3 regions of the Devosia sp. T2-14 genome follow, and region 2 is predicted to be linked to each of the others. Evidence: predicted binding sites of a transcription regulator. Region 2 holds the regulator's gene; each other region holds the start of a gene.

Region 1 (5,259 bases), 350 kb from region 2:
GGCAACATTGGTGTTGCCGCGATGGCGGGCAGCCTTGCCGGTCAGCGCCTCGATGCGGCGCACGCCGGCACCAACCGCGCTTTCAGCGACGATCGAAACCAGACCAATATCGCCGGTGCGGCGCACATGGGTGCCGCCGCAAAGCTCGACCGACCAGCCCAGGCCATTGCCGGTGGGCTCGCCCATGGCAACGACGCGAACTTCATCGCTATACTTTTCGCCGAACAGCGCGCGGGCACCCGATTCCTTGGCTTCCTCGACGCCCATCAGGCGCGTTTCGACCGGGGTGTTCTGCAGGACGATGGCGTTGGCCATGTCCTCCACTTCGACCATTTCCTGCTCGGTCATGGGCTTGGTGTGGACAAAATCAAAACGCAGGCGGTCGGGAGACACCAGCGACCCCTTCTGGGCAACGTGATCGCCCAGCACGATGCGTAGGGCTTCGTGCAGCAGGTGCGTGGCCGAGTGGTTGGCACGGATCGACGAACGGCGCTCGTGATCGACGACCAGCGTGAGCGGCTGGCCGACCTTGAGCGTTCCTTCGGTGACGGTGACCTTGTGGGCAAAGACGCCATGGAACTTCTGCGTTTCGGTGACCTTGGCCGCAACACCTTCGCCGGTCATGACGCCGGTATCGCCAACCTGGCCGCCGCTTTCGCCATAGAAGGGGGTCTGGTTGAGGACGACAAAGCCCTCCTCGCCGGACGCCAGGGTTGCGACTTCAGCACCATTCTTGAGAATGGCTTTGACTTCACCTTCGGCCGTTTCGGTTTCGTAGCCGAGGAACTCGGTCGGACCAACTTTGTCGGCAAGGCCATACCAGACGGTGTCGGTGGCCGCTTCGCCAGAACCGGACCAGCTCTTGCGGGCTTCGGCCTTCTGGGCGGCCATGGCCGCGTCGAAGCCGGGCTGATCGACCGTGATGCCGCGCAGGCGCAGCGCATCTTCAGTCAGATCGAGCGGGAAACCATAGGTGTCATAGAGCTTGAACGCCGTGCCGCCGGAGAGGACAGCGCCTTCGCCCATGTCCTTGGTCTCGTCGGCCAGAATCTGCAGGCCGCGGCCCAAAGTCTTGAGGAAGCGACCTTCTTCGAGGCGGACGGTCTCGGCGATCATGGCTTCGCCACGGCTGAGTTCGGGATAGGCCTGGCCCATCTCGCGCACCAGCGTCGGCACAAGCTTGTAGATCACCGGCTCGGACGAACCGAGCAGGGTCGCGTGACGCATTGCGCGGCGCATGATGCGGCGCAGCACATAACCACGGCCTTCATTGGAGGGCAGCACGCCTTCAGCAATGAGGAAGCTCATGGAGCGGAGGTGATCGGCGATGACGCGCAGGCTTCGATTGCCTTCGCCATTGATCTCGGCGCCGGTTGCCTGGGCGGCAGCACCAATCAGCGACTTGAACAAGTCGATATCGTAGTTGTCGTGCACACCCTGCATAACAGCAGCGACGCGCTCGAGGCCCATGCCGGTGTCGATCGAGGGACGCGGCAGCGCGGTGCGCGATCCGTCGCCATACTGCTCATACTGCATGAACACCAGGTTCCAGATCTCGATCCAGCGATCGCCATCTTCTTCCGGCGAACCCGGAGGGCCACCCCAGACGTGTTCGCCGTGGTCGTAGAAGATTTCCGAGCACGGGCCGCACGGACCGGTATCGCCCATCTGCCAGAAGTTAGATTTGGCGCCGAGCCGCACGATGCGATCCTCGGACAGGCCGGCAATCTTCTTCCAGAGTTCCATCGCCTCGTCATCGTCCTGGTAGACGGTGACCATCAGCTTGTCCTTGGGCAGGCCCCAATCCTTGGTCAGCAGGTTCCAGGCCAGTTCGATCGCGCGGTCCTTGAAATAGTCGCCGAACGAGAAATTGCCGAGCATCTCGAAGAAGGTGTGGTGGCGCGCAGTGAAGCCCACATTATCGAGGTCATTGTGCTTGCCGCCGGCACGCACGCATTTCTGCGCCGTCGTGGCCCGCGAATAGGGACGCTTTTCGACACCGGTAAAGGTGTTCTTGAACTGCACCATGCCCGAATTGGTGAACATCAGCGTCGGGTCATTGCGCGGAACCAGCGGGCTCGACGCCACGGCCTCATGACCATTGCGGGCAAAGTAGTCGACGAAGCTCGAACGGAGGTCGTTTACGCTGGTCATCTATAGGCTTTCATCACGGAAGAACGCGCCGGGCGCTGCAGACAGTGTCGGGCTGCTTTCTATCGTGCAGCCTGCCGGAATGTCCAGCATTGCAGCGGGCTTGGCGCCTTTCTGCAAAGAAAAGGGGCATCGCCTGCGCAATGCCCCAGAAAATCCCTGCATGGGAGGAGTGGATTACTCGTCTTCGCCACCGGCGTCGTCGCCGCCTGCAACCAGGAGAACTTCCCCCAGCAGGCCCGAGCTTTCCCGCACACCCTGTTCAATGGTGTTGGCAATCGCCGGATTGTCCTTGAGGAACTGACGGGAGTTTTCCCGGCCCTGCCCCAGTCGTTGGCTATCCCAGGAGAACCAGGCGCCCGACTTCTCGATGATGCCCGACTTCACGCCCAGATCGAGCAGTTCGCCGGTCTTGGAAATGCCTTCGCCATACATGATGTCGAATTCGACCTGACGGAACGGAGGAGCCAGCTTGTTCTTGACCACCTTCACGCGCGTCTGGTTGCCGACGATCTCCTCGCGATCCTTGAGCGCGCCGATCCGGCGGATATCAAGGCGCACAGAGGCGTAGAACTTGAGCGCGTTACCGCCCGTCGTCGTCTCGGGCGAACCATACATCACGCCAATCTTCATGCGGATCTGGTTGATGAAGATGACAAGGCACTTCGACTTGGAAATCGACGAGGTCAGCTTGCGCATGGCCTGGCTCATCAAACGAGCCTGCAGGCCTGGCAATGCGTCGCCCATTTCGCCTTCGAGTTCAGCGCGCGGGGTGAGCGCAGCCACCGAATCGACCACCAGCACGTCGATGGCGCCGGAGCGGACCAGGGTATCGGTGATTTCGAGTGCCTGCTCGCCAGCATCAGGCTGGGAGATCAGCAGGTCATCGACATTGACGCCCAGCTTGCGGGCATAGATCGGATCGAGCGCATGCTCGGCGTCCACGAAAGCGCAGATGCCGCCGGCCTTCTGGGCCTCGGCAATGACGTGAAGCGCAAGCGTGGTCTTGCCCGAGCTTTCAGGCCCGAAAATTTCAACAATACGGCCCTTGGGAAGACCGCCAATGCCCAGGGCAATGTCGAGCCCGAGCGAACCGGTAGAGATCGATTCGACCTCGATCGACGATGCCTCGCCGAGCCGCATGATCGAGCCCTTGCCGAAATTGCGCTCAATCTGGCTGAGCGCCGCAGCAAGTGCCTTGTCCTTATCCATCGATCCACCTTCAACTACACGAAGCGACGCGTTCGCCATCTATTCTCTCCTTATTCCACGCTCTGGGAGGCTGCGCAACGCGCCGAAGCCGCTGGTGAACATGCATTGAATGTGCGCTATTTGTTCTCATCTTGTTCCCGTCATGTCAAGGGACAAAATGAGAACATTCAATCGCGCATCTGCTGGTTAGATGACTATCGGGATTCGATTCCCGTCACGATTTGGATTTTTGCGACCCAGTACCCGAGGTCCTCAAAGACTTGCGCCAGCAGCTTGGCAAGTTGGCCATTCCGGTCACTGGCCAGCGCGGAGCAAATGCTCAATGATCGATCGTGCGACATCGTGCCGATTACGCGTCGCTTCGAGCCGAAAGAGATTCTTATGAAACCTTAGGGGCCGCAACCATGCGGCCCTCCCACCAGATATGACTGGGAGTTTTTTGATGAAATTGTCCAAACTAAGCATTTGTGCCGTCATTTTGCTGAGCCCGACAGCGGCCATCGCGCAGCAGGCCCCAGCGCCGGCTGAGGCCCAGCCGTTCAAGGCGGGCATGCCCGTGGGGGTGACCAGCCGCGACGGCGCCTACACCCCGGCTTCCGACAATGTGAAAATGTACGGCGCGCTGGTGAGCACCGAAAGCTGCTCCTACGACGCCGAACGCAATCTCATCGTGGCCCTCAACCGGGGCGCGCCGCAGGACAGGTTTCCCAACGACGCCTTCGTGTCACTGATCAACCACGATGGTTCCGTGCATACGCCGCGCTGGATTGGAGCCAACCGCAATGGACTGGTGCTCAACGAGCCGTTCGGCAGCGACATCATCAATGGAACGCTCTACGCCGCCGACAGCGACGGAGGCACCGCTGACGGCGTGGCCCGGACTGCCGTCATTCGCATGTTCGACATGGCAACCGGCGCACCCTCAGGCGAAATTCCCGTGCCTGATGTCGCATGGTTCAACGATATCGAAGTCGCAGACGATGGCACGATCTATGCGTCCCAGACCGGGGGCGGCAGGGACAACGACCCGATGCGCATCTACAAGATCAACCCGGACGGCACGTCGAGCATCTTCCTTGACGGCGCCCCACTCGCATCGCCAAACGGCGTCGGGATCGACGGCGAGGGCAATGTTGTCGTGGTCAATATCGGCGACGATGCCGTGCTGACCTTCTCGCCCGACGGCAAGCTGCTCAACACCGAGCATGCCGCGCAGCCCGGCAGCGACGGCCTCGTGATCATGGCCGACGGCACTAAATATGTCAGCAGCGTCACGCAGGGCGGTATTTCCAAAATCGTCCCCGGACAGCCTGCCGAGCTGATCACCACCGGCGTCCCTAGCGCTGCCTCGATGTGCTACGACGCCGAAGCCAATCAGCTGGTGATCCCGCTCAACAACAATAACGGACTGGCTTTCCTGAAGCTGGACTGACCGCAACCAGCACTGCTCGAACGACCGGGTGGACGCTGCAGTCCGCCCGGATTGCCCGGCCGCCCTCCATGTCAAATCGGCAAGCCGGTCCTCCAAAATCCCGCCGAGTGGACGGATGTGCCCGGGAACGCCTTCCCCCGGTGCGACAAATTGGCATAGACTCATATCAACCATCGAAGCGCATTCCGGCGGTGGGGGACTTGTTTTGTCTAGTTTTTTTGGTCGTATTGCCCGACTCGCCGGACTTTTCTTACCGGCAGTTTTCTGCGTGTCGCTCCTGGGCACATCGCAGGCTCAGGCCGTAGACTACGAATATGTCGAGCATCCGCCCGCATTGAGCGAGCGGCTGACGCCAGATGTGGTCAGCAGGGTGTTTCCCGAAGCGGACCGAACCGAATTGCTCGTCGACGACGGGCCGCCCTCGGCTGCCGCCTACAGTGGCGACACGCTTCTCGGATACATCT
Region 2 (5,259 bases):
AAGCGCACGCAAGGGCACTATGCCCTGATCGCCGAAGTCAAAAAGGCCAGCCCCTCCAAGGGGCTGATCCGCCCGGACTTCAACCCGGCCGAAATCGCCCGCAGCTACGAAACCGCCGGCGCTGCCTGCCTCTCCGTGCTGACCGACCGCCCGAGCTTTCAGGGCTCGCCGAGCTATTTGATCGAGGCACGCGCCGCCACTCAGTTGCCGGTGCTGCGCAAGGACTTCCTGTTCGAAACCTATCAGGTCGCCGAGGCCCGCGCCTGGGGCGCCGACTGCATCCTGATCATCCTGGCAGCCGTCGATGACGACGCGGCGCGTTATCTGCTCGATGCCGCCCACGAATGGGGCATGGACGCCCTAGTGGAAGTGCACGACCAGCTCGAGCTTGATCGTGCGCTCGGGCTCGACGCCAAGTTCATCGGCATCAACAATCGCAACCTGCGCACGTTCGAAACGACGCTGCAGACCTCGGTCAACCTGGCTGCCGGCGTTCCCAAGGGCACGCTTCTGGTCAGCGAAAGCGGCATCTCGACCCATGATGACGTCCTGAAGCTTGATCGCGAGTCCGGCATTGGCACATTCCTCGTCGGCGAAAGCCTGATGCGCCAGCATGACGTGGTGGCGGCAACCCGCGCGCTGCTGATGGGTGCGCCGCAGGCGGCACTCTGATGACCGGGGGCCTTACGCACCTCAATTCCAGGGGCGAGGCCCATATCGTCGATATTGGCGACAAGGCGGTAACGCGCCGCCGCGCCGTGGCCCAGGCCCGCATCGTCGCCCTCCCCGAGACCGTCGCCACCATCATGGCCGGCGGCCTCAAAAAAGGCGACGCGCTTGCCGTGGCGCGGGTTGCCGGCATCATGGCCGCCAAGAAGACCTCGGATCTTATTCCGCTCTGCCACCCAATTCCGCTGACCAAGGTGAGCGTCGAGATTGCGCAGGATGGCGAAAATGCCATCCTCATCCACGCCACGGCCGAGACCACTGGCCAGACCGGCGTTGAAATGGAAGCGCTGCTGGCGGCATCCACATCGGCGCTGACGCTCTTTGATATGGCCAAGGCGATCGACCGGGCCATGACCGTGACCGACATCTGCGTGCTGGAGAAATCCGGCGGCAAATCAGGCGATTTCACCCGGACATGAGCCTGCTTCCTGTCGACGACGCCATTGCCGCCATCCTCAAACGCGTGCCCGCGCCGCAGGGCGAAACCGTGCCGCTGCAGGAGGCAGCCGGCCGGGTGCTGTTCGCCCCGATCATTGCCACGCACGACCAGCCCCCGTTCAACGCAAGCGCCATGGACGGCTACGCCCTCCGCGCCGCCGATATCGTGGACGGCCACAACCTGTCTGTTATCGGCACCTCGCAGGCCGGAGCGGGCTTTGCGGGGACTGTGGGCCCGGGCGAGGCCGTGCGTATCTTCACCGGCGCGCCGGTGCCCGAGGGCGCAGACACCGTCATCATGCAGGAAGAGGCCGTCGTGAACGGCTCCATGGTCCGCTTCACCGTCCCTGCCCGCCGCGGCCACAGTGTGCGTCCGCGCGGCAACGACTTTGCCACCGGTCAGCCTCTGGTGGCACCCGGCGCACGCCTCGGCCCCATGCACCTCGCCGTCGCCGCAGCGGCCAATATGGGTGAACTGAGCGTCGCGAAACGTCCACGCATCGCCCTGCTGGCGACTGGCGATGAGCTAGTTCTGCCCGGCGCCGAGCTTGGTCCCGACCAGATCGTGGCCTCCAACAGCTTTGGGCTGGCGCCCCTGCTGGCGCCCTACGCCGAAACGGTTTCTGACCATGGCATCGCCCGCGACGACCGCTCGGCGCTACGAAGCAAGCTCGTCGAGATCTTCGCCGGCGAACCCGACATTCTGGTCACCACAGGCGGCGCCAGCGTCGGGGACCACGATATCGTGCAGGAAATCCTGCTCGAACTGGGCGTTACCCTCGACTTCTGGCGCATCAACATGCGCCCCGGAAAACCGCTGATGTTCGGCATGCGCGGCAAGACGCTGATCTTCGGACTGCCCGGCAACCCGGTCTCGGCTATGGTGACGGCGCTGGTGTTCATCCGCCCGGCCCTGCGAAAGTGGCTCGGTTATGCCGAACCGACGCGCTGGCACCTGCCCCTGGCGTCTGCCACGCCACCGAATACTGCGCGGCGCCACTTCATGCGCGCCCGCCTCGTTCACACGACGACGGGCCCGGTGCTGGAGCCCATCAGCCAGACCGACAGCGGCCACACGTCCTCGCTCGCCGCGGCCGACATGCTAATCATCCAGCCTGAGAACGATCCCGGCCAGCCCGCCGGCACCATCGTTGAGGCCATGCCGATCGACGACTTCTGACGCCCAGCTCGAAGTCGCAGCGCGAATACTTCATTTTCGTGGGATATTGCGGAACATAACTGGAACACGTATAGTCGTTCTGTCTATGTTCCGATTCTCTCATCGAGGGGCCCATGCTCACGCGCAAACAACACGAGCTGCTGATGTTCATCCATGAAAGGATGAAAGAAAGCGGGATTCCGCCGTCCTTCGATGAAATGAAAGACGCGCTCGATCTTGCGTCGAAATCGGGCATCCACCGGTTGATCACAGCGCTGGAAGAGCGCGGCTTCATCCGCCGCCTGCCCAACAGGGCGCGCGCGCTTGAAGTGGTCAAGCTGCCCGACTCCATGAACCCCTCGCTCGGAGGCCGCCGCGCCCGGTTCGAGCCATCGGTCATCGAAGGGAACCTGGGCAAGGTCGCGACGCCCCCCTCGCGCGTCACCGCCGCCGAAGATTATGCCCGGCCGGTGTCGATCCCGGTCATGGGCCGCATCGCTGCCGGTACGCCCATTGAAGCCATTCAGAACCACTCCCACACCATCATGGTTCCACCCGAAATGCTGGGTGCAGGCGAGCACTATGCACTCGAAGTGCGTGGCGACTCGATGATCGAGGCCGGGATCTTTGACGGTGACACCGTGCTCATCAAGAAGCAGGACGCAGCCAGCACCGGCGAGATTATCGTTGCTCTTGTAGACGATGAAGAAGCCACCCTTAAGCGCCTGCGCCGCAAGGGTAATACTGTGGCACTTGAAGCCGCAAACCCGGCCTACGAAACCCGGATCTTCCCGCCCGACCGCGTCAAGGTGCAGGGCCGTCTCGTCGGCCTGCTGCGCAAATACTGAGCCGCTTTTGATCTCGCGGTTGAGCTGCTGCTCGTCCGCCACCTCTTTCAGCTGGTAATGCCGTGAAGCCTCGACCGTTTTAGGACGGAACGAGGCTTTGGCGTTTCCTCCGCATGGCTGATCAGTTACCCGGGCCGTCGAGTGGCTCTGGCTGGGCAAGAGGCCATGCTCGGTCACTGAAATGACACCACCGCGAAACTGCGATCGCCAATCCAGCCAGAATTAGGCGTTCGCTTGAAGCACTCGCGGCCGTCCACCGGCGGTGGTCTACGGCGCTCAACCTTCAGGCAGCGTTGTTTGGGGTCGCTTCGGCGATTTCAACTGTGTCCACTACCGTTTCGTGGGTTCTCGCCGCAGACCAGCGCGAAACAATCACATCGCCGAATTTACTTGCGCCAGCAATTTGTTCTCCTGCCCAGGTCTGCGCGAGACCTTGCGGTCGACGGCGTTCCGTGCAATAAAGCGGCATACGTTTTCAGCCTAAGTCGGCTGCTGATGCCGGTACGCCGGACCTTGGCTTCCTTCTCTATCATGCGAACGTTACCTCTCATTGGCATGTTGCCACCGAGAAACTGGCTCGTTCGCTGATGCTACGAGCAAAAGGAAACTACTATGGCCCTGATCACCGGCACCGTTAAGTTCTTCAACACCACCAAGGGCTTCGGCTTCATCTCGCCCGAAAACGGCGGCAAGGATGCCTTCGTCCACATCTCCGCCGTTCAGCGTTCGGGCCTCCAGGGCCTCTACGAGAACGACAAGGTGACCTACGAGCTCGAGACCGGCCGTGACGGCAAGGAATCGGCAACCAACCTGACCCTGCTCTAGTAGCATCAGGCTGTATGCAGCGAGCGCGCTTCGGTGCTGCTCGCGAGAGACCACCGTGCTTCTGGCGCGGTGGTTTTTTTTGTTTTGGCGTGTCGCTCGCGTTGTTCCCGCGAAGCGGCGACGCCGCACAAACAAAAAGGCCCGCACGTAAGCGGGCCTCTGTTATGCGGGAACTAAGCTGCCAGGCGACTAGTGGTTGTCGCGCGGAAGACCTTCTGTCTGGGCGATGCGCTGGTACTTCTCGGCGGGCCGCAGGATCGCGCCCTCGCCGAGCTGGGTGACGAGCCCGCGCTGGATTTCCTGCCATGGCGTCTGGTGCTTGGGGTATTTGTACCCGCCAGCAGCCTCAAGCGCGACACGGCGCTGCGCGATCTCTTCATCGCTGATCAGGATATTTGCCTGGCCCTTGTTGAGGTCGATGCGCACCCGGTCCCCGGTCTTGAGGATGGCGAGATTGCCGCCCGCCGCCGCCTCGGGCGAGGCGTTGAGAATGGACGGTGAACCCGAGGTGCCCGACTGCCGGCCATCGCCGATGCAAGCCAGCGAGCTGATGCCCTTCTTGATGAGATAGGCAGGCGGCCGCATGTTCACCACTTCCGCGGCCCCCGGATAACCAATTGGCCCGGCGCCGCGCATGAACAGCAGTGTGTGCTCATCGATCTCCAGCGAAGGGTCGTCGATCCGGTGGTGATAGTCCTCAGGACCATCGAACACCACCGCCTTGCCTTCGAACATGCCCGGATGTACCGGGTCCTTGAGGTAGCGGTCGCGGAACTCGCTGGAAATCACCGATGTCTTCATGATGGCGTTGTCGAACAGATTGCCACGCAGCACGAGGAACCCTGCCTCGGCCTTGAGCGGATTGTCGAAGTGCCGGATCACCCGGTCATCCTGGATGACAGTGTTGCGGCAGTTTTCACCCATCGACTTGCCGTTGACGGTGGGCGCATTCTCGCGGATCAGGCCCTGCCCCATCAGCTCGTTGACCACCGCGGGCACGCCGCCGGCATGATAGTAGTCTTCGCCGAGATACTCACCGGCCGGCTGCAGGTTGACCAGCAGCGGCACCTTGTGGCCGTGCTCCTGCCATTCATCGATATCGAGGTCGACACCGATGTGACGCGCGATGGCGTTGATATGGATCGGCGCATTGGTCGAGCCGCCAATGGCGGAATTGACCGTGATCGCGTTGATGAAGTTGTCCTTGGTCAGGATGTCGGACGGCTTGAGGTCCTCATGCACCATGTCGACAATCCGCTT
Region 3 (5,259 bases), 370 kb from region 2:
AGCGTCTTCGATTTCGTGATACTCGCCATCGATCTTGATGCGCTGGAACCCCTTGCGCATCAGTTCGGCCAGTTCCTTCTTGAACTCGCCCTTGCGGCCCCGGGCGATCGGCGCGAGCAGGTAGACGCGGGTGCCTTCGGGGAGTTCGAGCACCTTGTCGACCATCTGGCTGACGGTCTGGCTTTCAATGGGCAGGCCGGTGGCCGGCGAATAGGGCACGCCGACGCGCGCATAGAGCAGGCGCAGGTAGTCGTAGATTTCGGTGACAGTGCCCACCGTCGAGCGCGGATTGCGCGAGGTGGTCTTCTGCTCGATGGAAATAGCAGGGCTGAGGCCCTCGATATGCTCCACATCGGGCTTCTGCATCATTTCGAGGAATTGGCGGGCATAGGCCGACAGGGATTCCACGTAACGGCGCTGGCCTTCGGCATAGATGGTATCGAAGGCGAGCGAAGACTTGCCCGAGCCCGAAAGGCCCGTCATCACGATGAGGCTATCGCGCGGCAGTTTGAGGTCGATGCCCTTCAGATTGTGCTCACGGGCGCCGCGGACGATGATCTCACGGTTCTGGCTGGGTTTGGGCGTCATTATTTCAGTCCATGGCTCAGGGCGCCATTTGGCAGCGCGGCAGCAAAGTCAACAAACAGGCTTCGGTCGGGAAGACCAGACAAATAGGCGTCGCGGCGCCCGGCTGCAAGCAATCTGCACGCAGTGGTGACCAATGCAGCGGTAACCGCGGTGTTTCGGGATTTGCCTGCCGTGGCAGCATACATCCAGAACATAAAAGGAACAAACAAGATTCGGTCAAGGGCCGACATGCTGGGTCATTCCATGCCAGGCGGTGAACAGGGCGGCGGCGACAAACAATGCCCCGGCACCGCGTCCGATCCAGATCGTGCCTTCAGGCTGCCCCACCAATGCGGCGCGACCTTGTCCGGCGGCCAAAGCCAGCGCGCCATAGATGACGAATTGCATCGAAACCGTCATGGCGCCCATGATCAGCGCCTGCGACCAGATTGGACCGTATTCGGGACGCATGAATTGCGGATAGACCGCCAGCACAAACAGATAAGCCTTGGGATTGAGCAAGCAGGTGACCAGACCCTGCCTGAACGCCACCCAATCGGAGCGGGTGGTGGCCTGGCCGATGTCGTCGACGGTGATCGTGCTGCGCAAAAGGGTATAGCCGATCCAGCCCATATAGGCAGCGCCGACTAAGATCATGCCGCGGAACAGGCCCGATGGCAGCTGGGTGAGGGCGCCCACGGCCAGCGCACCGAACAGCGTGTGCACGGCGCCGCCCACCATGATGCCGCCCACGGCGGCAAAGCCGGCGCGCCGGCCCCGCGTCAGCGCATTGGCGAGGACAAAGAACATGTCCATGCCCGGCACGACGATGATGCCGAACAGCAGAATGAGATAGATCCACAGCGCCTGTGCATAGTCCACGATAGTACCCCGTTAGCCCGTCTGCCTTGGGGCAGGGCTGCTGACAGGGAGTGTCAGCAACGCTCGCTTGACAAGTGGATATTAGCGGAACATAACAGGAACAAGTGTTGGCGCAGGTGCGCGGAAGACTGTTGAGAAGCGCTGGTTCTGGCGCGCTTTCGCCACAGGGAAGCGATATGCTGCCGTGCTCTACGCGACCGACCGAGCGCCCATGCCTGGGGTGCCGGGGTGGTGCACACGGTAAGTGAGGGTTTCGTGACCACAGAGGTCCGGGACTGAATTGAAAAGGAATTTTGCCATGGCTGGCAGCGTGAACAAGGTCATTCTGGTGGGCAATCTCGGGGCAGATCCCGAAGTGCGGAACCTGCCCAGCGGCGGCAAGGTGGTGAACCTGTCGATCGCGACTTCCGAGACCTGGAAGGACCGCAATACCGGCGAGCGCCGCGAAAAGACCGAGTGGCACCGCGTGGTGATTTTCTCGGAAGGCCTGACCCGCGTGGCCGAGAGCTACCTGCGCAAGGGCAGCAAGGTCTATATCGAAGGCCAACTGCAGACCCGCAAGTGGCAGGACCAGTCCGGCCAGGACAAGTATTCCACCGAGATCGTGCTGCAGGGCTTTAACTCGAACCTGACCCTGCTTGACGGCCGCGGTGAAGGCGAAGGCGCATCGCGTGGCGGCGGTAATGACGGTGGCTATGGCGGGAATGATGGCGGCTTCCGGGGCGCCCCGGCTGGCGGCGGCGCGCGTCGCCCGCAGGCCAATGCCCCGGCCTTCGAGCCCGGCGGGATGGACGACGACATCCCGTTCTAAGGATCGGCGGCAGTACTGCCGTTGGAAGCCTTGTTACAAGATACGAAATGGGTCGCTCTGGCGGCCCATTTTGCTTTTGGTCGCTGCTTCACTTTTGGGGTGGTTTCCGCTGCGCGTTGGCTGCTACGACTGTCTGACGATAATGAAGGCAGGCATTCGACCGCATCCAGTCAATGGGAGCACACGCATGGCTAGATTCTTCTTTGGAATGAACCAGTCCCTGGACGGTTTTGTTGATCACGATCGCTTTCCGTTCGAACCAAGCCAAATGCTGTTTCGCCAGTTCACCAAGCAGACGCGAGGCCTCGCCGGAAGCCTCTACGGACGCCGGCTCTACGAGTTGATGAGCTACTGGGACGAGGATCAGCCCGATTGGGATGACGACAAGCACGACTTCGCGGCGGCGTGGCGCAACAACCCAAAATGGGTAGTCTCACGCACGCTGGAAACTGTCGGCCCAAACGCCACGCTGATCCGCGACGAAGATGGAATCCGCAGGCTCAAGGCCGAGGTGGATGGTGAGGTCGAGGTCGGCGGGCCAAAGCTGGCGGGCCGCCTGACCGAACTGGGTCTGATCGATGAGTACCGGATTTACCTGCACCCGGTCGTGCTCGGGGAAGGGGTTTCCTACTTTTCGGGTCCGCGGCCGCCCCTGCGGCTGACCGGCACCGAGCGATACGACGGTGACGTCATCGGGCTCAGTTACGAGCCAGCCTGATCAGCCCGTACGGCGCACCGGGACGCCGAAGGTGCGGCTAGTGCCGCGCCCCGCGGCCTTGGCGGCATAGAGGGCCGTGTCGGCCTGCCGGAACAAGTCGGACGTTGAAGCTCCGGTGGCCATGGCAATGCCAACAGAGGCACCCATGGCCATGGTCTCCCCGGCACGGACGAACGGCCGCCGCAGGGCGGCCACGATGTCGCTGGCCATATCTTCAACTTCGAGGCGGTCCATCTTGGGGCCCGCCAGGACGGCAAACTCGTCGCCGCCTATGCGCGCCACCAGATCGGCGCCAACACAACAATCGCGCAGGCGAATGGCTGCCTGACGAATGCACTCATCGCCACGGGCGTGACCATAGGTGTCGTTGATCTGCTTGAAGCCATCGAGGTCGACCAGAAGCATGGCGCCAATGCCGCCACCGGCCGCGTCGACCTCGGCTAGCCGGGCCTGAAACTTGGCGCGGTTGGCGAGCCCGGTCATGACGTCGAATTCGGCCAGATAGCGGTTGTGGTTCGCCATCAACTTTTCTTCGGTGATGTCCTGCTTCATTCCGAAAATGGCGACGGCTACACCCTCACGGCTCTCAACCGCGCCGGTAAGGCGCATCCAGCGACGGTTGCCCTTGGCAGTAACGATCTCGGCGTCGAGAGAAAAGTCCGAGCAATTGGCGATGGCCTTGGCGCGTGCCTCCTCCATCTCCTTACGGGATATGTCGGTATAGTGTTGGACCGTCATATCGCGGGTCAGCGGGGTGCCGCGCGGGATCTCGAACAGGTCGTAAACTCCGTTGGTCCAGGTCAACGTGGACTTGACGAGGTCATACTGCCAGACGCCGATCTTGGCGGTGCGTGAGGCGCGCTCGAACAGACCAAGGCGCTGCTGCTCCATAGACGCATGACTGGCAATGGTATCGGCTTGGCCTTCGATCTGTCGGCGCTGCTGCGCGATGATCGCCTGCGCGGTGACATCGCGGGCAAGGCCCAGGACCTGCTCGGCCATCAAGGGGCTGCGCGGACGGGGGTCGAAGAGGCTAAGAAGGGCGTCGCCGTGCGCCGTTTCGAACCGCAGCCCCACATAGAATTGCGCGCCATCACGTCCACTATCGGCCAGAACCAGTGCGTCGAGACCAGCAAATGCCTGCCGCTCAAGCGTGGCCAAAATCTCCGGCGCTTCGCCCGTGGAGGCGAGCACGCTGCGGTCTTCGCCGTACCCGGTCAACTGGGCGCCCGCTATCCCAAGAAGCTCGCACAAACGCACGAGGCGAGCGCCGATTGCCTCCATGGCCGACGGAGTTGCTTCGGGGTGGGAAGTCGCGGACGGGGGCAAGGCACTGCTGGGCAATATAATCATTCCTGAATAATGGAGGAACGATAGCGCGGCGCGGGTTAAGACTTCCTAGTCTCAGTAACGGGTCTTGTATGAAATCGGGCGGCCGTTGGCCACCCGTTGTCCGGTCAGCGCGAGAACGGCACTTCGGCGCGCAGGCTGTCGCCATTTTCGACGTAAACGACTTCAAACGTCACCTTGATGGCGTCGTTGGACAGGGTGATCTGGGCGGTGATGTTGAGATCCTTGCCCTTCTCGTCCTTTTCACGCTCGCGCAGGTTGAAGATCAGGTTGCTGCCGCGCTTTTGGCCCACGGCCACGCCGGTGAAGGTGGCATTGGAGGACATGGCGGCCTCGAAGCGCTTGTTGGCCTCGACATAGGCCATGGTGCCGGCCACCGAGAGCTGAGTACCCGCAAGGGTGCAGCGGCCGTTATAGTTCACCTTGTCCTGATTGCCCTGGGTCAGCGACATGCGGCAGACGACCGTCTCGGTATTGGCGCCGATCAGCACACCGCGACCGCGCCAGTCTCCGAGATAGGATTTGAGCAGGGCGACATCGGCCGGTGCGGCGACGACGGGCGTAACTGCGGGCCCGGCCACAGCGAGCAGACCTGCAAACGCCGCGGCGCGCAGGGGTCCGAATTTGGTCATTGCACTATGCCTCCAGTAAATCCCTGCCCCCCGGCAGATCTGAAACCCATTCCCGCCAAAACCTCCGGCAGACGGGGGCTCACGGCAGAATCAGACCCATCCATGTAAGCGGGTGCCGAAGAAGGCCGCAAGCAGTCGAAATCAGGTGGCATTGGGCTGAACCTGGCCGCCCTCAGTGCCGCCTTCACCTGTGATAGTGTCCCCAGTTGGATCGTCGGGCGTGGCCTCATGATCGGCCGTGCGCACCCGGATCTTGCCGAGTGGGTGGAAGAATTTCCCACCCGCCGCCAGCAGGGCCG

The links. The regulator LexA, encoded in region 2, represses DNA repair genes until DNA is damaged. The targets are predictions, from matches to a motif close to TGTTCNNNNTGTGTTCNG.
Region 1: recA (recombinase RecA) is a predicted target of LexA. The motif match lies at 3,485-3,502, and genes of this name have one in related genera.
Region 3: ssb (single-stranded DNA-binding protein) is a predicted target of LexA. The motif match lies at 1,535-1,552, and genes of this name have one in related genera.

The regions. Positions count from the first base shown of each region.
Region 1 covers NZ_AP027921.1:3,703,655-3,708,913, forward strand. Annotated here, with positions in the region: gene alaS (alanine--tRNA ligase) at 1-2,154, opposite strand, end outside; gene recA (recombinase RecA) at 2,329-3,402, opposite strand; gene ACZ5WT_RS18340 (SMP-30/gluconolactonase/LRE family protein) at 3,806-4,795, shown strand; gene ACZ5WT_RS18345 (4Fe-4S binding protein) at 5,064-5,259, shown strand, end outside.
Region 2 covers NZ_AP027921.1:3,348,661-3,353,919, forward strand. Annotated here, with positions in the region: gene trpC (indole-3-glycerol phosphate synthase TrpC) at 1-672, shown strand, start outside; gene moaC (cyclic pyranopterin monophosphate synthase MoaC) at 672-1,148, shown strand; gene ACZ5WT_RS16455 (molybdopterin molybdotransferase MoeA) at 1,145-2,347, shown strand; gene lexA (transcriptional repressor LexA) at 2,461-3,174, shown strand; gene ACZ5WT_RS16465 (cold-shock protein) at 3,787-3,999, shown strand; gene ACZ5WT_RS16470 (IlvD/Edd family dehydratase) at 4,189-5,259, opposite strand, start outside.
Region 3 covers NZ_AP027921.1:2,978,723-2,983,981, forward strand. Annotated here, with positions in the region: gene uvrA (excinuclease ABC subunit UvrA) at 1-588, opposite strand, end outside; gene ACZ5WT_RS14680 (hypothetical protein) at 588-818, opposite strand; gene ACZ5WT_RS14685 (LysE family translocator) at 805-1,449, opposite strand; gene ssb (single-stranded DNA-binding protein) at 1,748-2,260, shown strand; gene ACZ5WT_RS14695 (dihydrofolate reductase family protein) at 2,448-2,978, shown strand; gene ACZ5WT_RS14700 (diguanylate cyclase domain-containing protein) at 2,979-4,199, opposite strand; gene ACZ5WT_RS14705 (hypothetical protein) at 4,436-4,960, opposite strand; gene ACZ5WT_RS14710 (efflux RND transporter permease subunit) at 5,102-5,259, opposite strand, start outside.